Regions from separate parts of the Streptomyces sp. CWNU-52B genome, predicted to be linked through region 1. Evidence: riboswitches for the same ligand, from Rfam matches in the RefSeq annotation. Region 1 holds a riboswitch; each other region holds the start of a gene.
What was found. A riboswitch is a leader RNA that binds a small molecule or an ion and turns the genes downstream of it on or off. The one in region 1 is predicted to bind cyclic di-AMP.
Positions count from the first base shown of each region.

Region 2: linked by a shared signal. The riboswitch ahead of ACLVWQ_RS19090 (NlpC/P60 family protein) and the one ahead of ACLVWQ_RS27305 (M23 family metallopeptidase) in region 1 are both predicted to bind cyclic di-AMP.
Region 3: linked by a shared signal. The riboswitch ahead of ACLVWQ_RS32530 (M23 family metallopeptidase) and the one ahead of ACLVWQ_RS27305 (M23 family metallopeptidase) in region 1 are both predicted to bind cyclic di-AMP.
Region 4: linked by a shared signal. The riboswitch ahead of ACLVWQ_RS18555 (transglycosylase family protein) and the one ahead of ACLVWQ_RS27305 (M23 family metallopeptidase) in region 1 are both predicted to bind cyclic di-AMP.

Region 1 is NZ_JBLFJV010000030.1:107,719-115,208, forward strand. It holds gene ACLVWQ_RS27290 (DNA gyrase/topoisomerase IV subunit A) at 1-56, opposite strand, end outside; gene ACLVWQ_RS27295 (M16 family metallopeptidase) at 579-1,964, shown strand; gene ACLVWQ_RS27300 (M16 family metallopeptidase) at 1,961-3,349, shown strand; cyclic di-AMP (ydaO/yuaA leader) riboswitch at 3,616-3,773, shown strand; gene ACLVWQ_RS27305 (M23 family metallopeptidase) at 3,786-4,580, shown strand; gene ACLVWQ_RS27310 (GntR family transcriptional regulator) at 4,808-5,500, shown strand; gene ACLVWQ_RS27315 (HPr family phosphocarrier protein) at 5,833-6,114, opposite strand; gene ACLVWQ_RS27320 (GNAT family N-acetyltransferase) at 6,416-7,490, shown strand, end outside.
Region 2 is NZ_JBLFJV010000019.1:279,684-287,173, reverse strand. It holds gene ACLVWQ_RS19100 (M23 family metallopeptidase) at 1-684, shown strand, start outside; gene pcrA (DNA helicase PcrA) at 726-3,242, opposite strand; cyclic di-AMP (ydaO/yuaA leader) riboswitch at 3,625-3,797, shown strand; gene ACLVWQ_RS19090 (NlpC/P60 family protein) at 3,804-4,967, shown strand; gene ACLVWQ_RS19085 (hypothetical protein) at 5,293-5,646, opposite strand; gene ACLVWQ_RS19080 (NlpC/P60 family protein) at 6,072-7,130, shown strand.
Region 3 is NZ_JBLFJV010000047.1:256,435-263,924, forward strand. It holds gene ACLVWQ_RS32510 (GTP cyclohydrolase II) at 1-305, opposite strand, end outside; gene ACLVWQ_RS32515 (MarR family winged helix-turn-helix transcriptional regulator) at 374-889, opposite strand; gene ACLVWQ_RS32520 (dihydrofolate reductase family protein) at 946-2,142, shown strand; tRNA gene ACLVWQ_RS32525 (tRNA-Met) at 2,282-2,355, shown strand; cyclic di-AMP (ydaO/yuaA leader) riboswitch at 2,713-2,870, shown strand; gene ACLVWQ_RS32530 (M23 family metallopeptidase) at 2,882-3,931, shown strand; gene ACLVWQ_RS32535 (aldo/keto reductase) at 4,064-5,014, shown strand; gene ACLVWQ_RS32540 (PrsW family intramembrane metalloprotease) at 5,011-6,336, opposite strand; gene trmB (tRNA (guanosine(46)-N7)-methyltransferase TrmB) at 6,518-7,342, opposite strand.
Region 4 is NZ_JBLFJV010000019.1:154,217-161,706, forward strand. It holds gene ACLVWQ_RS18535 (nucleoside triphosphate pyrophosphohydrolase) at 1-335, shown strand, start outside; gene ACLVWQ_RS18540 (globin domain-containing protein) at 461-1,714, opposite strand; gene ACLVWQ_RS18545 (cytochrome P450 family protein) at 1,885-3,180, shown strand; gene ACLVWQ_RS18550 (transglycosylase family protein) at 3,381-4,289, shown strand; cyclic di-AMP (ydaO/yuaA leader) riboswitch at 4,554-4,724, shown strand; gene ACLVWQ_RS18555 (transglycosylase family protein) at 4,729-5,445, shown strand; gene eno (phosphopyruvate hydratase) at 5,848-7,143, shown strand; gene ACLVWQ_RS18565 (FtsB family cell division protein) at 7,386-7,490, shown strand, end outside.

The DNA of each region.
Region 1 (7,490 bases):
TCCTCGAAGTCGGCGTCGTCATCGGGTCGCGGGGTCTTCGTGCTGCGGCGGGCCATCGCTGCTGCGACTCCTTCACGGTCTCTGCCGGGGCATGAACGGGTTCTGACGCGGTCCATTGTGGACCGGAGTACTGACAACGCGGACCACGACCCGTCCGTACGGGCCTCGTGGGGCGGGTGCGTGACCGCCTCAACAGGCCACGTGGACCGCGGTTCCAGCGACCTCGGCAGACCTCGGAACCCCGGTTCCGACCGTTTGCCAAGATCCCCGGACGCTATCGCGTCACCGCCCGTACGAAGCCCGGGAGGTCGGCGTGCGACCGTTCGCGGGAGGCGTCCGGCGGCATCCGGAGGCGTCCGCAGGCTCGGCCGCCGAGGACGATACCGCCACCCGCGCCCCTCGGGTGCGGCCGTGCCGCCCTCCGCACGCCGCCGGAGGCCGCGTACCAGAGGGCGCCCGGGTGCTCGCTCTCGGCGTAGCCGACGCGGGAACTTCGCCAGCCGTCCGCGCGCTTGCATACAGTGGCACGACTAGCAGGAATTCAGCAGTTTTCCGCGATCGAAGGGACGTACATGCCCATGGGTCACACGGCCACAGCCGAGGCCGGTTCCGGCGGCCTGACAGCGACCGAGCACCGCCTGGCCAACGGCCTGCGTGTGGTGCTCTCCGAGGACCACCTGACCCCGGTCGCGGCGGTGTGCCTCTGGTACGACGTCGGCTCGCGCCACGAGGTCGAGGGCCGCACCGGGCTGGCCCATCTCTTCGAGCACCTGATGTTCCAGGGCTCCGGCCAGGTGAAGGGCAACGGCCACTTCGAACTGGTGCAGGGAGCCGGCGGTTCGCTCAACGGGACGACGAGTTTCGAGCGGACCAACTATTTCGAGACCATGCCGACCCACCAGCTGGAGCTCGCCCTCTGGCTGGAGGCCGACCGCATGGGCTCCCTGCTCGCCGCGCTCGACGACGAGTCCATGGAGAACCAGCGGGACGTCGTCAAGAACGAGCGCAGGCAGCGCTACGACAACGTCCCCTACGGGACCGCTTTCGAGAAGCTCACCGCCCTCGCGTACCCGGAGGGGCACCCCTACCACCACACGCCGATCGGGTCGATGGCCGACCTGGACGCGGCCACCCTCGACGACGCGCGCGCGTTCTTCCGCACCTACTACGCGCCCAACAACGCGGTGCTGTCGATCGTCGGCGACATCGACCCGGAGCAGACGCTGGCCTGGGTCGAGAAGTACTTCGGCTCCGTCGCCGGCCACGACGGCAAGCCCGCCCCGCGCGACGGCTCGCTCCCGGAGACCATCGGTGAGGAGCTGCGCGAGGTCGTCGAGGAGGAGGTCCCGGCCCGCGCGCTGATGGCCGCCTACCGGCTCCCGGAGGACGGCACGCGCGCGGCGGACGCCGCCGACCTGGCCCTGACCGTTCTGGGCGGCGGCGAGTCGTCCCGGCTCTACAACCGGCTCGTACGCCGTGACCGCACCGCCGTCGCGGCCGGGTTCGGCCTGCTGCGCCTCGCCGGAGCGCCCTCCCTGGGGTGGCTCGACGTGAAGACGTCGGGCGACGTCGAGGTCCCGGTGATCGAGACCGCCGTCGACGAGGAGCTCGCCCGGTTCGCCGAGGAGGGCCCCACGGCCGAGGAGATGGAGCGCGCCCAGGCCCAGTTGGAGCGCGAGTGGCTGGACCGGCTGGGCACGGTCGCGGGCCGCGCCGACGAACTGTGCCGGTACGCGGTCCTGTTCGGCGACCCCCAGCTCGCCCTGACCGCCGTCCAGCGTGTCCTCGACATCACCGCGGAGGAGGTCCAGGAGGTCGCCAAGGCCCGCCTGCGCCCCGACAACCGCGCGGTGCTGGTCTACGAGCCGACCGCCGCCGAGGAGACCGACGCCCCGGAAGAGACCGACGCCGCCGAGCACACCGGCGCCGCCGCTGAAGACACCGACGAGGAGGCGGCCAAGTGACCGAGCTCGCCACGATGGAGTTCCACCCGCAGCCCCAGGCCGGCGAGGCCAGGCCCTGGGCCTTCCCGGCACCCGAGCGCGGCGCGCTCGACAACGGCCTGACGTTGTTGCGCTGCCACCGCCCCGGCCAGCAGGTCGTCGCCGTCGAGGTCCTTCTGGCGGCCCCGCTGGAAGCCGAGCCGAAGGGCCTGGACGGCATCGCCACGATCATGGCGCGAGCCTTCTCGGAGGGCACCGACAAGCACTCCGCCGAGGAGTTCGCCGCCGAGCTGGAGCGCAGCGGCGCCACGCTGGACTCCTACGCCGACCACGCCGGCGTACGGCTCAGCCTCGAAGTCCCCGTCTCCCGGCTGCCCAAGGCGCTCGGCCTGCTCGCCGACGCCCTCAGGGCGCCCGCGTTCGAGGACGGCGAGATCGAGCGGCTGGTGCGCAACCGGCTCGACGAGATCCCGCACGAGAGCGCCAACCCGGCCCGCCGGGCCGCCAAGGAGCTGTCCCGGCAGCTCTTCCCGGCGACCTCGCGCATGTCGCGCCCGCGCCAGGGCACCGAGGAGACGGTCACCGCGATCGACTCGGCGGCCGTCCGTGCCTTCTACGAGCGGCACGTGCGCCCCGCCACGGCCACCGCGGTCGTCGTCGGAGACCTCACCGACATCGACCTCGACGCGCTGCTCGGCGACACGCTCGGCACCTGGACCGGATCGCAGGCCGAGGCGCGTCCCGTGCCGTCGGTGACCGCCGACGACACCGGCCGGGTGATCATCGTCGACCGCCCCGGAGCCGTCCAGACACAGTTGCTCATCGGCCGTGTCGGCGCCGACCGGCACGACCGCGTGTGGCCGGCCCAGGTGCTCGGCACGTACTGCCTCGGTGGCACCCTCACCTCCCGCCTGGACCGTGTCCTGCGCGAGGAGAAGGGATACACCTACGGTGTACGGGCGTTCGGGCAGGTACTGCGCTCCGCTCCGGACGGTACGGGCGTCTCGATGCTCGCCATCAGCGGCTCCGTGGACACCCCGAACACCGGCCCGGCGCTCGACGACCTCTGGAAGGTGCTGCGTACCCTCGCCGCCGAGGGCCTGACGGACGCCGAGCGCGACGTCGCCGTGCAGAACCTGGTGGGTGTGGCGCCCTTGAAGTACGAGACGGCGGCAGCCGTCGCGGGCACCCTCGCCGACCAGGTCGAGCAGCACCTGCCGGACGACTTCCAGGCGACGCTGTACCGGCAGCTCGCCGCGACCGGCACCGTGGAGGCCACCGCGGCCGCCGTGAACGCCTTCCCGGTGGACCGTCTGGTGACCGTCCTGGTCGGTGACGCCTCGCAGATCGAGGAGCCCGTCAAGGCCCTCGGGATCGGCGAAGTCAGCGTCGTGGCACCGGAGTAGGACCGGAGCAGGAACTGCGGCAGAGACCGCGGCAGGGAACTGCGGCAGGAACTGCGGCAGGGACTGGGACAGGCCCGGGTGACCCATCGGTCGCCCGGGTCTCTTCGTGTACTGGTTCGTCCACTGTTTATCCATATTGATGCGGAGGTTGCCTGTCTGCCCTGTGGCGTGCGCTACAAAAGCCGGGTTCCGTTTGTCGATCGAAAGCGGCCCCGCTTAGCGTCGGTCCGGCTGTTCGTCAGGCAGTGCGCCGCGTCCGCGGCACCGGACAGTCATCGCCGAGTCCCCGTACGGCGCGAGCCAGGGGAGCCGGGGACCCGTGTGTCCCTGGGGTGAATCGGACGCCCTTCCCGAAGGGGGTCTGTAGGAGACCTTCCTGCTCCGAACCCGTCAGCTAACCCGGTAGGCGAGAAGGAAGGAAAGGACCAGCCACTTCATGGCGTTCACCCGCGCCACGGGGAAGCACCGTCTTCCCGGTCGTATGACCCGCACGACCCGCTCGACCCGCAGGACGGTGGGAGTCGCCGCACTCGCCACCACCGGTGTCGTAGGCACCCTGGCGGCCCCCGCCCTCGCTGCCGAGAGCCCCGTCGAGCAGACCGGCCTCACCCAGGCGGTCACCCTCGGTGACTCGGTCGCCCAGGAGATCGACGCACAGGCGGCGGCCCAGCAGCAGGCCGCCGCCCAGACAGCGGCCAGGGAGAAGGCCGAGGCCGCCGCGAAGGAGCGCGCCGAGGAAGCCGCGGCGAAGGCCAAGGCGAAAGCCGAGAAGGAGCGCGAGGCCGAGGCCCGTGCGGCCCGCGAGGCCGAGCGCAAGCGGCTCAACGCGTTCACCGCGCCGATCACCGGCTCGTACGTCTCCACCGCCTACCAGGCCGGCGGCGGTGTCTGGTCCTCGGGCAGTCACACCGGCATCGACTTCCACGCCGCCAGCGGCACCGCCGTGCACGCGGTGGGCTCCGGCACGGTCGTGGAGGCCGGCTGGGGCGGTTCGTACGGCAACCAGGTCGTCCTCAAGATGAACGACGGCACGTACACCCAGTACGGGCACCTCTCGTCCATCGGAGTCTCGGTCGGCCAGACGGTCACCGGGGGAGAGCAGATAGCCCTCTCCGGGGCGACCGGCAACGTCACCGGAGCGCACCTGCACTTCGAGGCGCGCACCACCGCGGAGTACGGCTCGGACATGGATCCGGTCGCCTACCTCCGCTCGCACGGCGTGAACGTCTGACCGCGACACCCTGTCGAAGGCCCCGGCTCACCGAGCCGGGGCCTTCGCGTGCTCCGACCCCTTCCGGACACTTTCGTACCGGACGACTGCCTGTTCAGAGGCGCCGTGTGTCCAAAAAATATCCATGGATTCCCGGCTGCCTTCGGAATTTCCCGTTCTCTGCAATAGAGTCACCGAACAGGCGTCAATCGACCGCGTTTCGCGGGGATTAAGGCGGAGGTCCGGTCATGCGTATTCCCGCGCGCTCGGTATGCACGGCGATTCGTGACGACATCGTCGCGGGTGTCTACGAACGCGGCAGCCGGCTCACCGAGGAACTGCTCGCGCGCCGCTACGGCGTCTCGCGGGTCCCCGTGCGCGAGGCGCTGCGCACCCTGGAGGCGGAGGGGTTCGTGGTCACCCGCAGGCACGCGGGCGCGTGCGTCGCGGAGCCCACGGAGCAGGAGGCCGCCGATCTCCTGGAGATGCGTGTGCTGCTGGAGCCGCTGGGCGCCGCCCGTGCCGCGCAACGGCGCACCGAGGCCCATCTGAAGGTGCTGCGGGGTCTGGTCAGGCTCGGTCAGGAGCGGGCCAGGCGGGGGAACAGCGAGGACCTGCGCTCCCTGGGCGGCTGGTTCCACGAGACGCTCGCGCAGGCGTCGGGCAGCCCGGCGCTGACCTCGACACTCGGTCAGCTGCGGCACAAGATCGCCTGGATGTACTCGGTCGAGGCGCCCGCGCACCCGGCCGAGTCCTGGACCGAGCACGGCGCCATCGTGGACGCCGTCGCCCGCGGCGACAGCGACCGGGCGCGGGCGATCACGGCGCTGCACACCGAGCGGGCGACGAGCGCGCACCGGCTCCGCTTTCCCGGCGGGGACCGCGTCGAGCGTGTGAGGACTTCGCAACATCCCGTAAACACAGAGGGCCTGCGGCATTAACAGAAGCGCCGTATACAAAGAGAGTTATTCGGCAGGAGACTATTTCCGCTGCCTATTTTTCCGCGTGCCCGCAATTGCCGGGCACGTGATTTTCGTGTGCGCGGAAATCGGGGGCGGACGCGGATATCCCCGTCTCGGACGCGCCGTACCTCAATAGGTGTCGTGCCCTGTACGCGGCTGGCTCCGGACGTGCATACGGCGGAGCGGCGCCACCCGGGACGCGGGGGACGCCGCTCCGCCGTAAGAGATCCGCGAGACCGGTCCGTTCAGGCCGGTCGGACTGGCCGGTCGGACTGGTCTGGTCGGTCGGACCGATCAGGCGTGTCGGACGGTCAGACCGTCTCGGGGAGCTCCTGGAGGCCCTCGGCGACCAGCTTCGCCAGACGGTCGAGCGCGGCGTCCGCGCCCTCGGCGTCGGAGGCCAGCACGACCTCCTCGCCGCCCTGGGCGCCCAGGCCGAGGACCGCGAGCATGGAAGCGGCGTTGACGGGGTCGCCACCGGCCTTGGCGATCGTCACGGGGACGCCGGAGGCCGTGGCGGCCCGGACGAAGATGGAGGCGGGACGGGCGTGAAGGCCCTCGGCCCAACCGACGTTGACGCGGCGCTCAGCCATGTGATGCTGCCCTTCAGATGTCTCAAGGTTGTCTAGACCAGTGTTCCATACGGTGAAGCGTGCCCCGGCGGACGAGGCCCGGCCCGCCCTGGTCAGCCTCGGGCCCCGGTCCTGCCCCACGTGGCCCAGGTCCGGCCCCACGTGGCCCCGGACCGGAACGGCCGAGACCCCCAAGCCTGCCTCGCCCCCTCGCCGGACGCGAGCCCGCCCACGCCCGCGCAGCGGTCCGCCCGCCGCCGGGCGGTCCCACGGCCGGGCGGTGACCCCGCCGTTGTCGGACCCGAGTCGTACTCTGGGCCCCATGCAGACCCCGCCGGACCGGCACGAGTACCCCGCTCACTGGGAGGCCGACGTCGTCCTGCGCGACGGCGGTACCGCGCGCGTCCGGCCCATCACGGCCGACGACGCCGACCGTCTCGTCAGCTTCTACGAGCAGGTGTCCGCCGAGTCGAAGTACTACCGCTTCTTCGCGCCGTACCCGCGCCTGTCCGCCAAGGACGTCCACCGCTTCACCCACCACGACTTCGTGGACCGGGTGGGCCTCGCGGCCACCGTCGGCGGCGAGTTCATCGCCACCGTGCGCTACGACCGCATCGACGCGGCCGGCCGGCCCGCCTCCGCCCCCGCGGACGAGGCAGAGGTCGCCTTCCTAGTCCAGGACGCCCATCAGGGCCGTGGCGTGGCGTCCGCCCTCCTGGAGCATGTCGCGGCCGTCGCGCGCGAGCGGGGCGTCCGCCGTTTCGCCGCCGAGGTGCTGCCCGCCAACAACAAGATGATCAAGGTGTTCACGGACGCGGGCTACCAGCAGAAGCGCAGCTTCGAGGACGGCGTCGTACGCCTGGAGTTCGACCTGGAGCCCACCGATCGTTCGCTCGCCGTGCAGCGTGCGCGGGAACAGCGGGCGGAGGCGCGCTCCGTGGCCCGGCTCCTGGCCCCCGGTTCGGTCGCGGTCGTCGGAGCGGGCCGCGCCCCGGGGGGAGTGGGACGCAGCATCCTGGAGAATCTGCGCGACGCGGGATTCACCGGCCGCCTCCACGCGGTGAACGGCGCACTGGAGGAGAAGGAGCTGGCCGGAGTCCCGGCCCACCGCTCCGTGCGGGACATCGCCGAACCCGTCGACCTCGCCGTGATCGCCGTACCGGCCGAGCGGGTCCCCGAAGCCGTCGCCCAGTGCGGGGAGCACGGGGTGCAGGGCCTCGTCGTGGTCTCAGCCGGGTACGCGGAGAGCGGCCCCGAGGGCAGGGAGCGCCAGCGCGAGCTCGTGCGCCAGGCGCGTACGTACGGCATGCGCCTCATCGGACCGAACGCCTTCGGGGTCATCAACACCTCCTCACGGACCCGGCTCAACGCCTCGCTCGCGCCGGAGATGCCGCGCA
Region 2 (7,490 bases), on a different contig from region 1:
CCGTCGGCGTGCGTGATGGGTGTCGCCGGAATCGCCGCCGCGTCCGTGACCGGAGGCGACGGCGGGGACGACGTGCAGACGACGGCCGCCGCGCCCGACGCGAGCGCCGTGAAACCGTCGGCCGCGAACAACAAGCTGGACACCCAGCTGGAGAACCTCTCCGCGGACGCGGACGACTTCGCCGACCGGGCGAGCCGTACGCAGGAACGTATCGACTTGAAGGCCCAGCAGGTCGCCGAGAAGCAGCAGGCGGCGGCGGACGCGGCCCGCAAGGAGCGGCTGCGCCCGAAGTTCGCGCTGCCGGTCTCGCGGCACGGGCTCAGCGCCTACTACGGCCAGGCCGGCGTCAACTGGATGTCCGTGCACACCGGCATCGACTTCCCGGTCTCGTACGGCACGACGGTGATGGCCGCGACCGACGGGACCGTCCGTACGGAGTGGAACAGCGCCTACGGGAACATGGTCATCGTGACGGCCAAGGACGGCACGGAGACCTGGTACTGCCACCTCTCCACGTACAAGGTCGCCTCGGGGGCGGTCGTGAAGGCCGGCGACCCGATCGCGTACTCCGGCAGCTCCGGCAACTCCACCGGTCCGCACCTCCACTTCGAGGTACGGCCCGGCGGCGGCTCCGCGATCGACCCGCTCCCGTGGCTGCGCAGCCACGGAGTGAACCCCACATAGCCCCACCTAGTGCTAGCCCTAGTGCCAGCACTAGCCCACGGCTACAGCTTCTCCACCGGCGCGTACCGCAGCAGCAGGCGCTTCGGCTTCTCTCCGCCGAAGTCGACCGTCGCCTCCGAGTTCGCCCCCATGCCCTTCACCCCGACCACCGTGCCGAGGCCGAACTGGTCGTGCGTGACCCGGTCCCCGACCGCGAGCGACACCACCGGCTTGTCCGAGGCACCGCGACGCGTCGCGAAGCCGGACGCGCCCGAGGCAGCCGAGCGGGAGCGCGTGGAGGACAGCGAGGCCGCCACACCGGCGACGGGCCCTGAGGCCACCGCACCCATGGACCCCGTGCGCTTCCAGTCCAGATGCGTGTCCGGGATCTCCTCCAGGAAACGGGACGGCGGGTTGTACGAGGGCTGCCCCCACGCACTGCGCATCGACGCCCGGGTCAGATACAGCCGCTCACGCGCGCGGGTGATGCCGACGTACGCGAGCCGCCGCTCCTCCTCCAGCTCCTTGGCCTGGCCGAGCGCCCGCATGTGCGGGAAGACGCCGTCCTCCATGCCGGTCAGGAACACCACGGGGAATTCGAGGCCCTTGGCCGTGTGGAGGGTCATGAGCGTGATGACGCCCGACCCGTCCTCCTCCTCGTCCGGGATCTGGTCGGAGTCGGCGACGAGCGCGACGCGCTCCAGGAAGGCGGGCAGCCCGGCCGGGGTCTCGCCCTCACCGGCCTCCTGCTCGAACTCCAGTGCCACGGCGGCCAGTTCCTGGAGGTTCTCGATGCGGGTCTCGTCCTGCGGGTCGGTCGAGGCCTGCAGTTCCGCGAGGTAACCGGTCCGTTCGAGGATCGCCTCAAGGACCGTCGCGGGGCCCGCGCCCGACTCGACGATGGTCCTGAGGTCCTCCATGAGGGTGTTGAACCGCTTGACCGCGTTCGTCGAGCGGGCCGCCATGCCGTAGGCCTCGTCGACGCGGCGCAGTGCCTGCGGGAAGCTGATCTTCTCGCGCTGGGAGAGCGCGTCGATCATCGCCTCGGCGCGGTCGCCGATACCGCGCTTGGGCACGTTCAGAATACGGCGCAGCGGTACGGAGTCCTCGGGGTTCGCCAGCACACGCAGGTACGCGAGAACGTCGCGGACCTCCTTGCGCTCGTAGAAGCGGACGCCGCCGACGACCTTGTAGGGCAGGCCGACCCGGATGAAGATCTCTTCGAAGACACGGGACTGCGCGTTCGTACGGTAGAAGACGGCGACGTCGCCCGCCTTCGCGTCGCCGGAGTCGGTGAGGCGGTCGATCTCCTCGGCGATGAACTGGGCCTCGTCGTGCTCCGTGTCGGCGACGTAGCCGGTGATGCGGGCGCCCGCGCCGGCGTTGGTCCACAGGTTCTTGGGGCGGCGGGATTCGTTGCGCTCGATGACCGCGTTGGCGGCGGTCAGGATCGTCTGCGTGGAGCGGTAGTTCTGCTCCAGCAGGATCGTCTTCGCGTTCGGGTAGTCCTCCTCGAACTGGAGGATGTTGCGGATCGTCGCACCGCGGAAGGCGTAGATCGACTGGTCGGCGTCACCGACGACGCACAGCTCGGCGGGCGGGAGGTCGCTCTGCGCCGGCGGTACGTCGACGGGGTGGTCCGAGGTGCCGACCAGCTCCCTGACCAGGGAGTACTGCGCGTGGTTCGTGTCCTGGTACTCGTCCACGAGGACGTGGCGGAAGCGGCGGCGGTAGTGCTCGGCGACGTCGGGGAAGGCGCGCAGGAGGTTGACCGTGGTCATGATCAGGTCGTCGAAGTCCAGCGCGTTCGCCTCGCGGAGCCTCGACTGGTACATCGCGTACGCCTGGGCGAGGGCCTTCTCGAAGCCTCCCCCAGACTCCGTCTGGGAGGTGCCCCCAGCGGCCTGCGCGGCGAAGTCCTCCTCGTCGATCAGCTCGTTCTTCAGGTTCGAGATCTTGGCGCTGAAGGACTTCGGCGGGAAGCGCTTGGGGTCGAGGTCCAGGTCGCGGCAGACCAGGGCCATGAGGCGCTTGCTGTCGGCGGCGTCGTAGATCGAGAAGGACGACGTGAAGCCGAGCTGCTTGCTCTCGCGGCGCAGGATCCGCACGCAGGCGCTGTGGAAGGTCATCACCCACATCGCGTTGGCCCGGGGGCCGACGAGCTGCTCGACGCGCTCCTTCATCTCGCCCGCGGCCTTGTTCGTGAAGGTGATCGCGAGGATCTCGCCGGGGTGCACCTTGCGCTCGCCCAGCAGGTGGGCGATGCGGTGCGTGAGCACACGGGTCTTGCCGGAACCGGCGCCCGCCACGATGAGCAGGGGCGAGCCGTGGTGGACGACCGCCGCGCGCTGGTTCTCGTTCAGCCCGTCCAGGAGCGCCGCCGGGTCCACGTGCGGGCGCGGGGCGCCGTCCCTGTAGTACTCGTCCCGGCTCGGCGGCGGCACGTCGAACCGCCCGCCGAACAGGTCGTCCGGAACCGGATCCGGCGCCTCGTCCTCGGGCGGCGGCGGGGGTTCTTCCTCATGGGCCCGCGAGGGCTTGAGGTCCGCCAGGAAGCTGTCATCAAAGAGGCTGCTCATCGCTCTCCGAGTCTAGGCGCCCCCACTGACACCCCGCCGCCACCCCGCGAACTCCACCGGCCCACCAGCGACATACGTGACCCTGAATGACCGTGCAATCACGGTATGCGACCGGTCGACACCCGGCCGGCACCCGGCCGAGACACACACCCCACCGAGCACCCCGCCACCCACCTCACCGCACACGCGCCCCGCCGCCCGGAATCCACCGCTCCGGACAACTCGTGACAGATCACACTCATTTGACGTCAGCGAACGAAATTCGATGCCCAGGTCACGAAAATGTATCGGGCATATCGCACATCAAACTTCACAGGTGCCACACGAATTGGCTAACTTTCGGGTAGGCCGCTCGACCCGCACCGGCGAACAACGCCGGGCCGGGCGGACTCCGCCGAATCCGGTACGCCCTCGTGGCGCCGGAACCGGGGACCCAACCGACCTTGGGGTGAATCGGTCCGAACTCCCTCGCGGGACAAGGGCCGTAGGGCAAACCTTCCGAAGCATTCGCCCGAACCCGACAGCTAACTCGGTAGGCGGATGACGGAAGGAGACGCCCTCGTGGCGCCACATCGCAAGTTGCGGCCCCCCAGTGCCATGGGCATGCGGACGCCGGCCCTCGCCACCGCGGCCCTGACCTCGGTGGCCCTGCTCTCCCAGACGGCGAACGCCTCGCCTGCCGCGGAGCCCAGGCCGAGCACGGAGGAAGTCCAGAAGAAGGTCGACGACCTCTACCAGCAGGCGGGCACGGCCACCGAGAAGTACAACGCGGCCAAGGAGAAGACCACCAAGCAGCGCAAGCGCGTCGACACCCTCCTCGACGACGTGGCGCAGCGCACGGAGAAGCTCAACACCGCGCGCGAGGAGCTCGGCAACTTCGCCGCCGCGCAGTACCGCACGGGAGCCGCCGCCCCCGACACGGCCTCCCTGCTCCTCGCGGACAACCCGCAGGACTACTTCGACCAGACCCAGCTGATGAACCGGCTGACCGCCCGGCAGAAGCAGGCCGTCGACGACTACGTGTCGGTCCAGGCCGCCACGACGAAGAAGCGGCAGGAGGCGTCCGAGGGCCTGGAGTCGCTCACCACGACCCAGAACACGCTCAAGACGTCCAAGGCGGATGTGCAGCGCAAGCTCGCCGAGGCGCGCGGGCTCCTGTCGAAGCTGACCGCCGCGGAGAAGGCCCGGCTCGCCGCGATCGAGCGGGAGAAGCAGGCGGAGGCCCGGCGCAAGGCGGACGAGCTGGCCCGGCAGCAGGCGGCCGACGCCGAGCGCCGGCGCCAGGAGGCGCAGTCGCAGCAGGACACAGGAGCCGGTGCGGGTACCGGCACCGGTGGCGGTACGGGGAGCTCGTCGGGCTCGGACTCCACCGCCGGCTCCAAGGCGGCCAAGGCGCTCGCCTTCGCGCGCGCCCAGATCGGCAAGCCGTACGTCTGGGGCGCGAGCGGCCCCGGTTCGTACGACTGCTCCGGGCTGACCCAGGCCGCCTGGAAGGCCGCCGGTGTCACCCTTCCGCGGACGACCTGGGACCAGGTCGAGACCGGCACCACGGTCTCCGTGAACAACGCCCAGCCCGGTGACCTCGTCTTCTTCTACGACGACATCAGCCATGTCGGCATCTACATCGGCGACGGCATGATGATCCACGCGCCCAAGCCGGGCGCGTACGTCCGCGAGGAGTCGATCTACTACATGCCGATCCACAGTGTGGTGCGGCCCGGCTGACACCGCTCCTCACTCGCCCTCACTCATAGGTACGCACGCGAGCCGCCGATTTCTCATCGCTCCGGGTTCCGTCCGGGTTCCGTCCTCGGACAGAACCCGGACAGGGCTGGACGGGCGGGGCGATGAGAGGTCCGCTCTCACGCGGTCGTCCCGGGCTCACCCGCGCCTGACGGTCAGGGTCCGGGACTCGGTGAACTCCAGAACACCCGCCAGACCGCTTTCGACGCCGATGCCGGAGCGGCGAGAGGGTCGGCGGGGGCGGTGGCAGTTCACAGAAGACTCCGGGGAACGGTTCGGCCCTCGGCCCCTGGGTCCCGGATCACGCTCAGGTCCAGAGCACCGCGATGAAGACGTTCACCGCGGTGAGTCCGCCCACCAGGGCGAACAGCCCCTTCTCCACCTTGTCCTCGTCGCGCTTCACATAGACGAGGCCGAGGATCACGACCAGCAGCGCCAGTTTCACGCCGATCTTGATGTTGTTCACGGTCTGGTCGTCGGCCTGGTTGAGGCCGACGAGGACCGCGCCGGTGACCAGCATGGTCAGCGCGCCGTGGAGCATCGCGGGGGTGAAACGAGCCGTGCCGTCGCCCATCGCCTTCAGCTGGCTGAGGAAGCCGCCCAGCAGCGCGGCGATGCCGATGATGTGCAAGGCGACGAAGACATGAATCAGTACGTCCATGAGCCCGGACCCTAACCGGGCGCCGGACACCACCTCGCAGCGCCCCGGACACCGCCGCACACCACTCCGGCCGCCCGTAGCACCGTCCGGGCCGCCGCTCCCCCGCAACCCGCGCATCGGTCAGCCCGCCGCGCCAAGGCGGTGGCACCGGGTCCGGATCACGGTCGTACCCGATCAACTCATGCCCGACTGTCACCATTTCCATACATGCCGTTACCACCGGCACACCGCCAGGATTAGCGTCCTTCCCCAGGTGACCGGCTCCCCACCACAGCCGCCCGGGCCAGGGCGGCGGCCGGCACCACCGCCGAAGAAGGGTCCGGCGGCGGCCTGCTCCCCCTGTGCGGGCTGCCGCCGGACGTGCAACCGAACCCCTGAGGACGTACAGCGCCTCGCGGCCCTATCGAAGGAACGTGGATTCGCACGTGGCAGCCCATCGCAAGCCCAGACGGCGCTCACTCGGCGGCGGTACGGCCCGCACCGCCTTCACCATCGCCCTCGCGGGCGCGGCGAGCGCGACCGGGTTCGACGGGACAGGGGTTGCCGCACCCGAGCTGACGACGGCCCAGGTGAAGGCCAAGGTCGACAAGTTGTACCAGGAGGCGGAGGTCGCCACCGAGAAGTACAACGGGGCGAAGGAGAAGTCGACGAAGGCCGCGGGCCGGTACGACACGCTGCAGGACGAGGCCGCGCGCCGGACGCAGCGACTCAACTCCGAGCGGGACGCGCTCGGTTCGCTGGCGACCGCCCAGTACCGGGACGGCGGACTCGATCCCTCCCTCGGGCTGGTGCTCTCCTCGGAACCCGACCAGTACCTGGAAGGGGCCGCGTTCGCCGAGCGGGCCGGCCACCGGCAGGCGTCGACGGTGTCGCGCGTACGCACACAGCTGCGCGAGATCGAGCAGCTGCGCGGTGCCGCGCACATCGAACTCGCCTCGCTCAAGGAGCGGCAGGCCGACCTGGAACTGCACAAGAAGACGGTCACCGGGAAGCTGGGCGAGGCGCGCCGGTTACTGTCGCGCCTCTCGGAGAAGGACCGGGCCCGCATCGGCGCGGACGACCCGGACACGGCACGCGCCTCACGCTCCGGCTCGGCCTCCCGCGCCGTCGTAGCGGGCTCCGCCACGGCCCCCGACTCCCGTGCGGCGGCAGCGGTCTCGTACGCCTACGCGAAGCTCGGCAGCCCGTACGCGTGGGGCGCCACCGGTCCCGACGCCTTCGACTGCTCGGGGCTGACGCAGGCCGCGTACCGCTCCGCGGGTGTCTCGCTGCCCCGGACGACGTACGCGCAGATCGACGCGGGCCGGCGCGTCACACGGTCCGAACTCCGGCCCGGTGACCTGGTGTTCTTCTACTCGGGCATCAGCCATGTGGGGCTGTACGTGGGCAACGGCCAGATGGTGCACGCCCCCAATCCATCGGCACCGGTCCGCCTGGCACCGATCGACGAGATGCCGTTCGCGGGGGCCACACGCGTAGCGTGAGCACTCCTTGACCGCCACGCCCCCACACCGACCAGCGCCGACCAACCCCCGGTCGCCCCGCACCCAGGGGCACGGAGAACCGCGCGCCCAGCCCCACCGACCCGCACTTCTCAGGGGCACGGGGACCTGCGCGACCAGCCCCCACCGACCCGCGCCCCTCAGGGGCGCGAGGAACCGCGCGTCCAACCCCACCAGCCCGCACCCCTCAAGGGCGCGAGGAACCGCGCGTCCAACCCCACCAGCCCGCACCCCTCAAGGGCGCGAGGAACCGCGCGTCCAACCCCACCAGCCCGCGCCCCTCAGGGGCGCGGGGAACTGCGCGACAAGCCCCCACCGGCCCGCACCCACAACCCTGCCGAA
Region 3 (7,490 bases), on a different contig from region 1:
ATCCGCTCGACGGCCTCGCGCAGCTGCGGGCCGCAGTCGCAGCGGGACGAGCCGAAGGCGTCGCCCGTCAGGCACTCGGAGTGCAGGCGGACCAGGGGCGTGGCGCCGGCGGGGTCGAGGTCGCCGAGGATCATCGCCACGTGTTCCTGGCCGTCGGCCAGGCCGTGGAAGGTGACCAGTTCGGCGTCGACGCTGTAGCCGTCGTGGAAGCGCAGGGGCACCCGGACGCGCGAGCGCTGGGTGGCGGCGGGGTAGTGGGGCTCGGGCATGCGGGTACTCCGGTCCACGTTCGTCATCTGTTTCATATTTGAAGCAGATCCAGAGTCCAGACCCTAGCTCATGCTTTAAAGTTAAAGCAATGACTGCCCGTCGCCTACGGACACGCGCCCGACGAGCGGCGGCGCCACGGGACGTCGTCCGAGGCGGTTCGCGGGCCCCCGCCCTCCAGGCCCCGGGCGACACCCGCGCAGATCTCCTCCAGCTGCCCCACCTGTTCCGGGGTGAGGTGGTCGAAGAGGGCCGAGCGGACCGTCTCCACATGGCCGGGGGCCGTGCGCTCCAGCAGCGTCATCCCCTCGTCGGTCAGGACCGCGGTGCTGCCGCGCTTGTCGGTGGGGCATCCCTCGCGGCGTACCGCACCGTCCTTCTCCAGGCGCGACACCGCGTACGTCAGCCGACTGCGGGTGATCTTCGTCCGTTCGGCGAGGTCGGTCATGCGGAGGCGGCGGTCCGGCGCCTCGGAGAGGTTGGCCAGGATGGAGTAGTAGAGGTGCGGCAGGCCGGCCTCCTGCTGGAGCTGCCGGTCGAGCGCGTCCTCCAGGAGGTGGGAGGCGGCGATGTAGGCGCGCCAGGCGCGCTGCTCCTCGGCGGTGAGCCAGCGGGTCGTCATGCGTCCAGTGTAGGTTTGCTTCAAACTTGAACCAAGGCCCGAGAGAAAGAGCGCTCATGTCCCGGCCCTACGTCCTGCTGTCCGCCGCCGTCTCCCTCGACGGCTACCTGGACGACACCGGCCCCGAACGGCTGCTGCTCTCCGGCCCCGCCGACTTCGACCGGGTCGACGAGGTACGGGCCGGGTCCGACGCCATCCTGGTCGGCGCCGGCACCCTGCGTGCCGACAACCCCCGGCTCCTCGTCAACTCGGTCGAACGGCGCGCCGCCCGCGTCGCCGCGGGCCGGCCGGAGTACCCGCTGAAGGTCACCGTCAGCGGGACCGGCGACCTGGACCCCGGCGCCAACTTCTGGTCCACCGGCGGTGAGAAGGTCGTCTATACGACCGACGAGGGCGCCGAGGCCGCCCGCGACGCCCTGAGCGGGCTGATCGGACCGGTCGGATCGGGCGCGCCGGTTGGAGCGGGCGGATCGGGTGGAGCGGGCGTCGATGTCGTCTCCGTGGGGGGCCGGCTCGACTGGCGCGCCGTGCTCACCCACCTGCACGACGTACGAGGCGTGCGGCGGCTCATGGTCGAAGGCGGCGGCCGGGTCCACACCCAGCTCCTCCAGCAGGGCCTCGCCGACGAGTTGCAGCTCGCTCTCGCCCCGCTCGTGGTGGGGCAGCTGGACGCGCCGCGGCTGTTCCAGCCCGGGGAGTACCCCGGCGGCCCCCGCGGCCGGATGCGGCTGATCGAGACGCGGCCCGTGGGGGACGTGGTGCTCATGCGGTACGTGCCCACCGCGCCCGGCACCGGCCCCGTCCCCTCCGCCGCCGACCACCGGTGGCTGGAGCTCGCCTGCGAACTGGCCGCCGAGTGCCCGCCCTCACGGACCGCCTTCAGCGTCGGCGCGGTCGTCGTCGCGGCCGACGGTACGGAGCTGGCCCGCGGGTACTCCAGGGAGTCCGACCCCGTCTCGCACGCCGAGGAGGCCGCGCTCGCCAAGATCGAGCCGGGCGACCCCCGCCTCCCGGCCGCCACGGTCTACAGCAGCCTGGAGCCCTGCGCCCGCCGCGCCTCCCGGCCCGCTCCCTGCGCCCTGCTGATCCTCGACGCGGGTGTGCGCCGGGTCGTCACCGCGTGGCGCGAGCCCGACACGTTCGTGGCGGGGGCGGACGGGAACGGGCTGCTGGCCGCGGCCGGCGCCGACGTCCTCGTGCTCCCGGAGTACGAGGACGTGGCCAAGGCGCCCAACCGGCAGCACCTCGGCTGACCCGGCTCGCGGCGGCTCGCTGCGGTTCGCCCGGTGGCTCGCGGTGGCTCGGGAGAGGGCTGCCGCGAGAGGGTTGAGAGGCGGCCCCGGCAACCCGTGTGCTTCGGGTCCCGCAGATGGCGTACAGTGGTCTTAACGACGCGGGGTGGAGCAGCTCGGTAGCTCGCTGGGCTCATAACCCAGAGGTCGCAGGTTCAAATCCTGTCCCCGCTACTCAAGGCCTGAGGCCGGAATCCGATGGGATTCCGGCCTCAGGTGTTTTCCCGACCCGTGACCGCGCCGTTCCCGGCGCGGTCGCCCGTCCCCGCCGATCGTCCCGGCGCCCGCGGTCGTCCCGGCCTATATCACCAGCCGTAGTCGAGTGACCCCCCTGCGCATCACAACTGACACACCGTCAGGAAATCTGAAACCTGTGAATGCCGATCAACTCGCCCGGTTTACCCCGCTGATGACCTGTAAGTCCAGGCCAGGAGCCTTAACGATCATCCGGAACAGCTTGGAATCCGGTGCCCGGGTCTATTAACGTTCGATAACGCAGCGCGGTGTCCCAGCCGTCACAAGAGACGGCTCCGTGCGCACGCGCCGAATCCCGCAAGGGAACCGGGGAACCACCTACATGGGGTGAATCGCAGGTCTTTCGTGGTGGAGCACACCGCGATCGGCACGCGTAGGAGACCTTCCTGCTCCGAACCCGTCAGCTAACCCGGTAGGCGAGAAGGAAGGAAAGGAGCGCGCCCACGTGGCGTTCAACCGGTCTGCACCCACCCCCTCGTTCGTACCTGACGAGGTGACGGGTGAGTCCTCGGACGAGAAGAAGCCCGACACCTTCGGCTACGGCGTCCGTAAGGACGAGGAGCCCTGGGAACCCTGGAACCCCACAGCGGACTCCGTTGTTCCCATCCGCGGCCGGCACCGCGTCTCCAAGCAGCGTGGCGGAGGACTCGCCCGTAGCTCGACCGTTCTCGGCGTCGGTGTCATAGCCGCCGTCGGCGCGGGCGGCATGGCCAGCGCGCAGACCGGCAAGCCCCCGGTGTCGATCTCGATCCCCGACCTGCCGAACGTCGGCTCGCTGATCTCGGACGACAAGGCTCCCGAGGGTTCCAGCACGCCGCTCACCAGCGCCGGCCTCACCACCGCCGACGCCGAAGAGGGCAGCGAGGACGCCGGAGAGGCCCTGCGCGCCCGCATCATGCTCCAGGCCGAGCTCCAGCAGGACCAGGTGGACCGCGAGGCGCAGCAGGCCGCGGAGACCGCCGCCGCGAAGAAGGCCGCGGAGGCCGCCGCCAAGGAGCAGGACGCGGCGAAGGCCAAGGCCGCCGCCGCGAAGAAGGAGAAGGAAGAAGCGGCCGAGGCGAAGGCCGAGGCCGCGCGCCTCGCCGAACTCGCCAAGCAGTTCACGCTGCCCACCTCCTCGTACACGATCACCTCCACCTTCGGGCAGTCCGGCTCGCTGTGGTCCTCCGGTCAGCACACGGGTCTGGACTTCGCCGCTCCCACGGGTACCCCGATCAAGGCCATCCATAGCGGCACGATCACCGAGGCCGGCTGGAGCGGGTCGTACGGCTACCGCACGATCCTCACGCTCGACGACGGTACGGAACTCTGGTTCGCCCACCAGTCGTCGATCGGCGTCAGTGTCGGGCAGAAGGTCAGCACGGGCGACGTCATCGGCCGCGTGGGCGCGACCGGCAACGTCACCGGGGCGCACCTCCACCTGGAGGTCCACACCGGCGGCGGCACCGGCATCGACCCGATGGCCTGGCTGCGCGGCAAGGGCCTCAACCCGTAGACAGCCCGCACCGGTTCGTCACCGCTCCGGTTCGTCACCGCTCCCGGCTGGGAGCGGTCATACGTGTGGAACGGTGCGTACGTGGTGCGTACGTGTGGAATACGGCCGTCCGTCGCGGCCGTTGACGCATCCATGACTTCTCTTCGCAAGCTGGGTGCGTCCGATCTCGAGGTCTTCCCGCTCGCCCTCGGCGGCAACGTCTTCGGCTGGACCGCCGACGCGGCCCAGTCCTTCGCCGTGCTCGACGCCTACACGGCCGCCGGCGGGAACTTCGTGGACACCGCCGACACGTACTCGTCCTGGGCGCCCGGCAACGACGGCGGAGTGTCCGAGACGGTCATCGGCGACTGGCTGACGGCGCGCGGCAACCGCGCCGACGTGCTCGTCGCGACCAAGGTCGGCTCCCACCCGCGGTACCAGGGTCTGTCCGCGGTGAACATCAAGGCCGCCGTCGACGCGTCGCTGCGCAGGCTGCAGACGGACTACATCGACCTCTACTACACCCACCGCGACGACCCCTCCGTACCGGTCGAGGAGATCCTCGGAACCCTGGACGAGCTGGTGCGTTCCGGCAAGGTGCGGGCGATCGCCGCGTCCAACATCTCCGCGGAGCGGCTCCAGGAGTCTCTTGACGTCTCCGACCGCGAGGGTCTCGCGCGGTACGTGGCGCTCCAGCCGCACTACAGCCTGGTCTCCCGCGACACCTACGAGGGCCCGTTGCAGGACATCGCCTCGCGGGGCGGCCTGGCCGCCGTGCCCTACTACGGGCTCGCCGCGGGCTTCCTCACCGGCAAGTACCGGGTCGGTGCCGAGGTCGACAGTCCCCGGGCAGGGTCCGCGGCCAGGCACCTGGAGTCCGAGCGCGGGCGGCGGGTGCTGGCCGCGCTCGACGAGGTCGCCCAGGAGCACGGGGCCGAGGTCGCCACCGTCGCCCTGGCGTGGCTCGCGTCCCGCCCCACGGTCGCCGTGCCGCTCGCCAGCGCCCGTACGGTGGAGCAGCTGCCGGCGCTGCTGGAGGTGGCGTCGCTCTCGCTCACGGACGCGGACCTCGCGAAGCTGACCTCGGCTTCCCGGGCCTCCTAGGAGCGGTACGGGTTGTACGTGGGGTACTGCGGTACCGCGTGCCCGTACGGGTGGCCGTGGTGGTGCTCGTACGGGTAGCCGTGTCCCGGCCAAGGGGGCGGGGGCGGGGCCGTCGCCCTCGCCGCGTACTCCAGGGCCGGGCGGGCCGGCTCCCGGCGGGCCCACAGCTGTTCGAGCAGCTCCCGCTCCCGTACGGCGAAGTCGGCGCCCGCCCTGCCGTGGCGGCCCCTGTGGCGCAGGAACGCCAGCGTCGTCGCGTACGCCTCGTACTCCGCCACCGCGCGGCCCAGCTCGGGGCCGCCGTGTTCCGTGGCGTACTCGCGGGCCAGCCGCCGTGCCTTCATCGAGCCGAGGACGAACGGCTCGGGTCCGGTGAGCCAGCCGGCCATCGCGTACGACGGCAGTTCGGTGCGGATCGTGCGCAGTTCGCGCTGGCGGGTCCACACGGCCAGCCAGGTGAGCAGCCCGAACGACGGGACCATGAAGGCCGCGTAGACCGCGAAGAAGCCGTACTCGCCGAAGGCCGACGCCCCGTTCCACATCGCGTGCATGCCCATCGCGAGCAGCAGCCCGGTGATCGGCAGGAGCACGCGGCGCACCTGCGCGCGGTCCGCGGAGAGCGCGGCGATGCCGAAGCCGATGCCGGTCAGCACGGTGAACAGCGGGTGCGCGAACGGCGACATGATCACGCGTACGAAGAAGGTGGCGGCCGTGACGGAGAAGATGCCGGTGTCGCCGGTGAGCTGGTCGGTGCCGAACGCCGTGCCCAGGTACAGGATGTTCTCGGTGAACGCGAAGCCCGTCGCCGTGACGCCCGCTATCACCACGCCGTCGACGATCCCGGTGAAGTCCCGTCTGCGGAACAGGAAGACGAGCAGGACCGCGGCGGCCTTCGCCGACTCCTCGACGATCGGCGCTATCACGGTCGCGCCGAGCGTGTCCGCGTGCGACGGGTCCGCGGTGGCCGTCGCTATCCACCGCGTCGCGAAACTGTTCGCGACGATGGCTATCAGCGCGGCCGCGCACGCGCCCCACGCGAAGGCGAACAGCAGGTTTCTCCACGGACCCGGATCGACCCGGTCCAGCCAGCGGAACGCGGCGACGAGCAGCGGGACGGGCAGTACGGCGAGGCCCAGGCCCACCAGGAAGCCCTCCGTGCCGGTCTGTTTGCGGACCAGGGCCAGGATGACCAGGCCGGACAGGGTGAGCAGGGTGGACAGCGCCGCGTAGCGCACCCACTTGCGCTGCCACCAGTGAGCGCGCCGACGGGTGCCCCCGGCGGAGGTGCCGGGGGGTGTCGGGGGTGGGGGGCTGGTGGCCATGACAAAAACCCTAACGACGGAGGGGCATGGCCCGCGAGAGCGCGCCGTCAGGGGCGGGGGCTGTTGGCGACATCCGGCTCCTCCCCCGTCGGCTGGGTGCGGCGCTTGTGCGCTGTGGCGGGGAGCCCCGTGCTGGTGCGGTCGGCTGCGGTCGGCTTCGATCTGCCGAGAGCAGCTGCGATCAGCTTCCTGTGCTGTTCGCACCATGCGGTACGCGGCGGAACAGGAGATCGTTCACCACGTGGCCCTTCTCCAGGCCCTGGCCCTCGAAACGGGTCAGCGGGCGGAAGTCGGGGCGCGGCGCGTAGCCGCCGTCGGGCCGGGTGTTCGCGAAGTCCGGGTGCGCGGTGAGCACGTCGAGCATGACCTCGGCGTACGGCTCCCAGTCCGTCGCGCAGTGCAGCAGCGCGCCGGGGCGCAGGCGGGACGCGGCGAGGGTGAGGAAATCCGGCTGGATCAGGCGCCGTTTGTGGTGGCGCTTCTTGGGCCAGGGGTCCGGGAAGTAGACGCGCAGGCCGGCGAGGGAGTCCGGGGCGAGCATCTCGCGGAGCAGGATGATCGCGTCGCCGTTGCCGACACGGACGTTGGACAGGCCGGCGCGGTCCGTGAGGTTGAGGAGGTTGCCCTGCCCCGGGGTGTGGACGTCCACGGCGAGGATTCCGGTGCCCGGGTCCTCGGCGGCCATCCGCGCGGTCGCCTCGCCCATGCCGAAGCCGATCTCCAGGACGACCGGGAGGTCGGCGGCGAACAGCTCGGCCAGGTCGAGAATCCGTCGGCCGTCGATGTCCAGGCCCCACTTGGGCCACAGGCGTTGCAGCGCGTCCGCCTGGCCCTGGGTGACGCGGCTTCGGCGGGGCTGGAAGCTGCGGATCTGTCGGTCGAAGTGCGAGCCGGCCGGGTCGGCCTGAGGGCCGTCGGGGAAGCGGGGTTCGCTCTTGGGACGGGGGGTGCGGGGCGCGTCCAGCGGCGGGACGTCGGGATCGGGGGTGCGGGGTGAGTCAGACACAGTAGGTCGATTTTACGGCGTGGGGTGTGGGGTGGCCGGCCGGCCGGTGTTGTGGGTCGGGGCCGTGCCGGTACGCCGAGTCCGCCGCAGCCGGGCGTACTGCCCTCCGCCACCGAGGTGGGGGCGGTGGGGAAAAGCTACGCGGCGA
Region 4 (7,490 bases), on a different contig from region 1:
TGATCCACCGCCACCCGCACGTGTTCGGTGACGAGAGCGCCTCCACGCCCGAGGAGGTCAAGGAGCACTGGCTGCGCACCAAGGCCGAGGAGAAGCAGCGGACGTCCGTCACGGAGGGCGTCCCGCTCGGTCAGCCCGGTCTCGCGCTGGCCGCCAAGCTGGCGTCCCGCGCCCACACGGCGGGCCTGGACGTCCCCCTGCCCCGCGGCGAGGGCGTCGGCTACGAACTGCTGGCGCTGGCCGTACGGGCCGAGGCGGCGGGAGTGGACCCGGAAGCGGCCCTGCGCTCGGCCGCGAGGGCCTACAGAGACGCGATAAGGGCGACCGAGACCTGACCGGCCTCCCGCGCCCCCTCAAGGGGCGCGGGGCTGTTTCGACGTGCGGCTCCGCCGCGTGGGCGGGGCCGGCCCCGACAGACCCGCAGGGAACGGCGCCGGCCCCGCACCGCCCGGCAGACCCCTCACCCCCGGGCAGCCGGATCGTGCCAGTGCGGGCGGGCCCGCCGCAGCAGCCACGCACCGGGCCCCAGCGCCCGCCCCCGGTCCTCACCGCCGCCCCCGCCGTCGTCCTCGTCGTCCTCGTCCCGGCCCGTGGCGGGGAGTTCGTCGAGGAACACCCGGCCCGGATCCGCCCCGAGACAGGGCAGCGCCGCCGAGATCTCCTCCACCAGCGCGGGCGGCCCCGCCAGATACACGTCGTGGCGCGCCCAGTTGGCCCGGTTGCCCAGCGCCGTGAGCAGCCGCTCGGTGGCCTGGGCCTTCGGGCGCCCCGGCGCGGGTGTGATCACGGTGATGTCCAGCTGGGGCAGCCGCGTGCACAACCGCGTGAACGCGGCCCGGTCGTAGAGATGGGGGAGGTCCCGGGCGACGACGAACAGCCGGGCCTCGTCGTACGGGCCGGGTTCGCACGCCAGTTGCTCCAGCAGCGCCTTCACCGGGGCCCAGCCGGTACCGGCCGAGATGAAGGTGAGGGGCCGCTCCACCGGCGTACGGAGGGTCAGCCGGCCGCCGGGACCGCCGAGCCGCAGGACGTCGCCCGCCCGGGTGTGCCGGACGAGTTCGGGGGACAGGACACCGTCCTCGACGAGGCTGACGTGCAGATCGAGGGTGTCGTCGGAGCGGGGCGCGTTGGCGACGGAGTACGGGCGCCAGACGCCGGGGACGCGCGGGCTGTTGACGCTCACGTACTGGCCCGGGAGATGGGGCAGGCGCCGGTGCGGCCGCAGGGTCAGTACGGTGAGGTCGTCCCCGTGCGGGGCGCGGCCGACGACCTCGGCGTCCCACCAGGACGGCTCGCCCTCGCTGTCCGCCTCGCGCGCGCCGTCCAGCATGGCGTCCGCGATCACTCCGTACGCCTCGCCCCAGGCCTTCTCCACCTCCACGGTCCACGCAGGACCCGACACGGCGGCGAACGCGGCGATCAGACTCTCCCCCACAGCCGTGTAGTGCTCGGGCCGCGCCAGATACTTCCGGTGGTCCCGCCCCAGGTGCCGCAGGTACTCGTGCAGCCCGGGACCTTCCAGCCGCCCCACGACGAGCGTCAGAGCGGCGAACAGGCGGTCCCGCTGGCGTTCCATGTCCTCGGGGAAGTCCAGCGGGAACAGGGCGCGGACATCGGGGTGGTGCCAGAAGAGGTGCGAGTAGAAGTACTTGAGCGCGAACTCGGCCCGCCTTTCGACGACCGCGAAACTGGTCCGGAGTATTTCGGGGTCCACGGGCGCGAATCTAGATAGCCGAAGAGCCGTACGGTCAAGGGATGGGTCATTTCCGGACGTCTGGGGTGAAGGGCCCAGGTCGGACAGGGGTGCGGCGGTCCCGGAAGGGCGACCGCGGGCCACGAGGACGCCGGTCGGGCCCGCGCCACCCCTCCCGATACCGTCGAGGAGTGACCGAAACACCCGCACAGCCGCCCGCGGCGCACCCCGCCCCCGAACTCTTCACCTGGGAGTTCGCCACCGATCCCTACCCGGCGTACGCCTGGCTGCGCGAGCACGCCCCCGTGCACCGCACGAAGCTGCCCAGCGGGGTGGAGGCCTGGCTGGTCACCCGGTACGCGGACGCCAAGCAGGCCCTGGCCGACGGCAGGCTCAGCAAGAACCCCGCGCACCACGACGAGCCCGCGCACGCCAAGGGCAAGACCGGCATCCCGGGGGAGCGCAACGCCGATCTGATGACGCATCTGCTCAACATCGACCCGCCGGACCACACCCGGCTGCGGCGGTTCGTCAGCAAGGCGTTCACCCCGCGGCGGGTGGCCGAATTCGCGCCCCGGGTCCAGGAGCTGGCGGACCAGCTGATCGACGGGTTCCTGGAGAAGGGGGAGGCCGACCTCATCCACGAGTTCGCCTTCCCGCTCCCCATCTACGCGATCTGCGACCTCCTCGGCGTCCCGCGCGAGGACCAGGACGACTTCCGCGACTGGGCCGGGATGATGATCCGGCACGGGGGAGGGCCCCGGGGCGGCGTCGCCCGGTCGGTCAAGAAGATGCGGCGCTATCTCGCCGAGCTGATCCACCGCAAGCGCGAGGAGCTCACGGAGGTGGCGGCGCCGGGCGAGGACCTCATCTCCGCGCTCATCCGGGCCTCGGACCACGGCGAGCACCTCACGGAGAACGAGGTCGCCGCGATGGCCTTCATCCTCCTGTTCGCCGGTTTCGAGACAACCGTCAACCTCATCGGCAACGGCACCTACGCCCTGCTCACCCACCCCGGGCAGCGGCGGCGGCTGGAGGCCTCCCTGGCGGCCGGCCGCACGGACCTCCTGGAGACCGGCGTGGAGGAACTGCTCCGCTACGACGGGCCCGTGGAACTGGCCACCTGGCGGTTCGCCACCGAAGCGCTCAGCATCGGCGGCCAGGACATCGCCCCCGGCGACCCCGTGCTCGTCGTGCTCGCGGCGGCCGACCGGGACCCCGAACGGTTCGAGGACCCGGACACCCTCGACCTCTCCCGCCGTGACAACCAACACCTCGGTTACGGCCACGGCATCCACTACTGCCTGGGCGCGCCGCTCGCCCGACTGGAGGGCCAGACCGCGCTGAACACCTTGCTGACGCGCCTCCCCGACCTTCAACTCGCGGGAGATTCGGCCGATTTGAGGTGGCGTGGCGGGCTCATCATGCGGGGATTGCGCACGCTTCCAGTGGAGTTCACCCCGGTTGCGAAGTCTGGCCCCAGGTAGCACCGACGCCGACGGAAGGTGAGGCTCCGTCAACTTTGTGATCTTCACGTTATCTGCGCTGCATCGACTTGTGACAAGAGTTCGAGTGCCTATACGTTCACCCATCAATGCGGCAGGTCTCACCCGTCGCAGCAGCCACGAGCACGGCTTTCCGCCGTGCCCCCGTGCGCATTCCTTGCTGTCACGCGAAAGGCAATCGCATGCTCTCCGGGAACGGCCGTCATCGTCGCCCCCGCCAGGCTCCGGCACTCATCGTCGCCGCGGGTGTGGCCGGATCGGCCATCGCGATCCCCCTGCTCGGCGCGACCGGTGCGAGTGCCGCCAGCGGCACGACCTGGGACGCGGTCGCCGAATGCGAGAGCGGCGGCTCGTGGAGCGCCGACCAGGGCAACGGACGCTTCGGCGGCCTCCAGATGACCCAGGAGACCTGGGAGTCGCACGGCGGCCTCGACTACGCGCCGAGCGCCGACCAGGCCAGCCGCTCGCAGCAGATAGCCGTCGCCGAGAAGGTCCTCGCGGACGAGGGCACCAGCGCCTGGCTGACGTGCGGTCTGGTGGCGGGTCTGACGCAGGACTCCGACTCCGCCGACGTCGACACGGGCCTCGCGGAGGGCACCGGCGACGCGTCGTCCGACTCGGCCGGCTCGTCCGGCTCGAAGGGGGACGACGGCGCGAAGTCCGACGACACGGACTCCGGCTCGGACTCCGCGGACGACTCCGGCTCGGGCTCGCACGGTCTGGACGGCTCGGCCGGCGGCGGCACGTCGAAGAGTGACGACTCGGGCAAGTCGACCCCGAAGGCCGAGGCTTCGGCCGAGGCGGAGGACGAGAGCGCCTCGGGCCGTCACCGCGGCACCGCCGACGAGGTCGACACCGCGCCCCGCGCGGACGACTACGCCGGCCGGCACGCCTCGCGCAGCGACAGCGCCTCGCGCGTCCTGGCCGACGAGGGCTTCTACGCGATCCGTTCCGGCGACAGCCTCTCGAGCATCGCCGACTCCCTCGGTGTCGAGGGCGGATGGAGCGAGCTCTACGCCGACAACAAGGACAGCATCGGCGCCGACCCGGACTTCATCATTCCCGGTCAGCGCATCGTCGTCGACAGCTGAACGGTGTCCGGCGCGCGTACCGGCCCCATGGCGGGCGGGCGCCGGGCGAGCGGCGAGCAAGTGGTGATCAAGCTGCCGAATCGGGCGAAAATCAGCGGTAGTTCGCGTTGAATGTCCGATTTGGCGAAGTGAGAGATGGATCTCAACGACCCTGATCGTCTTTGAAATTCGGCGGACCCCGTGTCTACGGTCGTGACCGCTCGCCATTGGTGAGCCCCGACGGTCGCACGCCGAATCCTGCCAACGGCCGTACGGGAACAGTCGTCGCGTAAAGCGCCGTAGGCAGGAGCGGGGGACCCAAGGTAAGTGCCGGACCCGGTCGTCGAGACCGGGCACGGCTTGGGGTTAAGCCGCGTGACAGCAGTGTCGCGCGGCCGGGCAACTCACTCGGCCCGAACCCGACAGCTCACCTCGCAGGCGTCGGTGAGGGGATCACTTCATGCTGCTTTCGAGCAAGGGCAAGCACCGTCGCCCGTCCAAGGCCGGCCGCATCGCCACGCTGGCCGGTGTCACCACCGCCGCCGTCGCCGTCCCGCTGATGGGCGCCTCGGGGGCCTCCGCCGCCTCCACCTCCGAGTGGGACACCGTCGCCCAGTGCGAGTCCGGCGGCAACTGGTCGATCAACACCGGCAACGGCTACTACGGCGGCCTGCAGTTCTCGTCCTCCACCTGGGCCGCGTACGGGGGCAACTCGTACGCCTCCACCGCCGACCAGGCCTCCAAGTCCCAGCAGATAGCCGTCGCCGAGAAGGTTCTCGCGAGCCAGGGCAAGGGTGCCTGGCCGAGCTGTGGCGTGGGCCTGTCCGGCGCCTCGACCGGTGGCGGCTCGGCTCCCTCGGACTCCGGCTCCTCGGACTCGGGCAGCTCCTCCGGCCAGAGCACCGCGCCGTCGCAGCAGCAGAACACGCAGCCCTCCGAGGAGCGTGCCTCGCGTTCCCAGGACCGCCCGGCGGCGAAGAAGACCGTCGAGACCCCGACCGGCAAGAAGGTCGAGAAGGGTGACGGCGAGTACAAGGTCGTCAAGGGGGACACCCTCAGCGAGATCGCCGAGAAGGAGAACGTCAAGGGCGGCTGGCAGAAGCTGTTCAAGCTGAACGACGACATCGTCGACGACGCCGACTTCATCTTCCCGGGCCAGCAGCTGCACCTCAGCTGACACCCGGCGGTCGCGTCACGTCACGTGGTGCCGGTCGAGGCCCTGGCCGCTCAGCCTCGGCCGGCAGGTCGGAGCGCGTCTTCGCCTCCGGTCCGCATCCGACTCGTGACTGAACCACAGGGCGCTCATATCCGTGTCCTTCATAGTGGAGGTCCGTGAGGGCCACCCCCGTCCCCCACGGGCCCCCGCTCCGGTGCGTCATCCCCCGTACGCGCCGGAGCGGGTTTTTTCGGTCCCGTCTTTGTTCCGTTCGGAAACAATTTCCTCTCGGTTCCAGCCAGGAGACGGTCAGGGGGCGGACGATCCCCGGCAGCCGGTTAGGCTCATCCCGCGGGCCCACCACAGGTCTGCGCCCAACCGGGCCTTCGGCCCGGCGTAGCTCGCGTCACATCCCAGAAGGAGATGCTCGTGCCGTCCATCGACGTCGTCGTAGCCCGGGAAATCCTGGACTCCCGAGGCAACCCCACGGTCGAGGTCGAGGTCGGCCTCGACGACGGCAGCACGGGTCGTGCCGCCGTTCCGTCCGGCGCCTCCACCGGTGCCTTCGAGGCCGTTGAGCTCCGTGACGGAGACCCCAACCGCTACCTCGGCAAGGGTGTCGAGAAGGCCGTCCTCGCCGTCATCGAGCAGATCGGCCCGGAGCTCGTCGGCTACGACGCCACCGAGCAGCGCCTCATCGACCAGGCGATGATCGACCTGGACGCCACCGACAACAAGGGCTCGCTCGGCGCCAACGCCATCCTCGGCGTATCGCTCGCCGTCGCCCACGCCGCCTCCGAGGCGTCGGACCTGCCCCTCTTCCGCTACCTGGGCGGACCGAACGCGCACCTGCTGCCGGTCCCGATGATGAACATCCTCAACGGTGGGTCGCACGCCGACTCCAACGTCGACATCCAGGAGTTCATGATCGCCCCGATCGGCGCGGAGTCCTTCTCCGAGGCCGTGCGCTGGGGCGCCGAGGTCTACCACACCCTCAAGAAGGTCCTGAAGAGCCGCGGCCTGTCCACCGGCCTCGGCGACGAGGGCGGCTTCGCCCCGAACCTCGACTCCAACCGCGCGGCCCTCGACCTCATCGTCGAGGCCATCAAGGAAGCCGGCTACACCCCCGGCGAGCAGGTCGCCCTCGCGCTGGACGTCGCCGCGTCCGAGTTCTACAAGGACGGCAAGTACGAGTTCGAGGGCAAGTCCCGCTCGGCCGCCGAGATGACCGAGTACTACGAGGAGCTCGTCGCCTCGTACCCGCTGGTCTCCATCGAGGACCCGCTGTACGAGGACGACTGGGCCGGCTGGAACGTCATCACCGAGAAGCTGGGCGACAAGGTCCAGATCGTCGGCGACGACCTCTTCGTCACCAACCCCGAGCGCCTCGCCCGCGGCATCGACGAGGGTTCCGCGAACGCCCTGCTCGTCAAGGTCAACCAGATCGGTTCGCTGACCGAGACCCTGGACGCCGTCGAGATGGCGCAGCGCAACGGCTTCAAGTGCATGATGTCCCACCGCTCCGGCGAGACCGAGGACGTCACCATCGCGGACCTCGCGGTCGCCGTGAACTGCGGCCAGATCAAGACCGGCGCCCCGGCCCGCTCGGACCGCGTCGCCAAGTACAACCAGCTGCTGCGCATCGAGGAGATCCTCGACGACGCGGCGGTGTACGCGGGCCGCAGCGCGTTCCCGCGGTTTCGCTCTGCGAACCAGTAGGCACAGCGCTCTGCGAACCAGTAGGCACAGCGCTCTGCGAACCAGTAGGCACGGCGCTCCGCGAACCAGTAGGCACAGCGCTCCGTGAACCAGTTGGCACAGCAAGGGCTGACATTCGTTTGAGCAGGGCTGACACCCTGTGAAGGAAGCGTCGTACGTACGTCCCCGTACCCGGTCCCGTACCGTGTGCGGGGACGTACGTACGTGAGGGCCCGGCTAGACCGGCTCGGGGAGGCGGGACCATGGCTGTGAAGGACCGGGACCGGTTCTCCACCGCGACCAGGATCAAGCTGCTCGGTGAGCAGACGGCGGCCCGTGTCTACCGCTCCCAGACCAAGCGGCAGGCC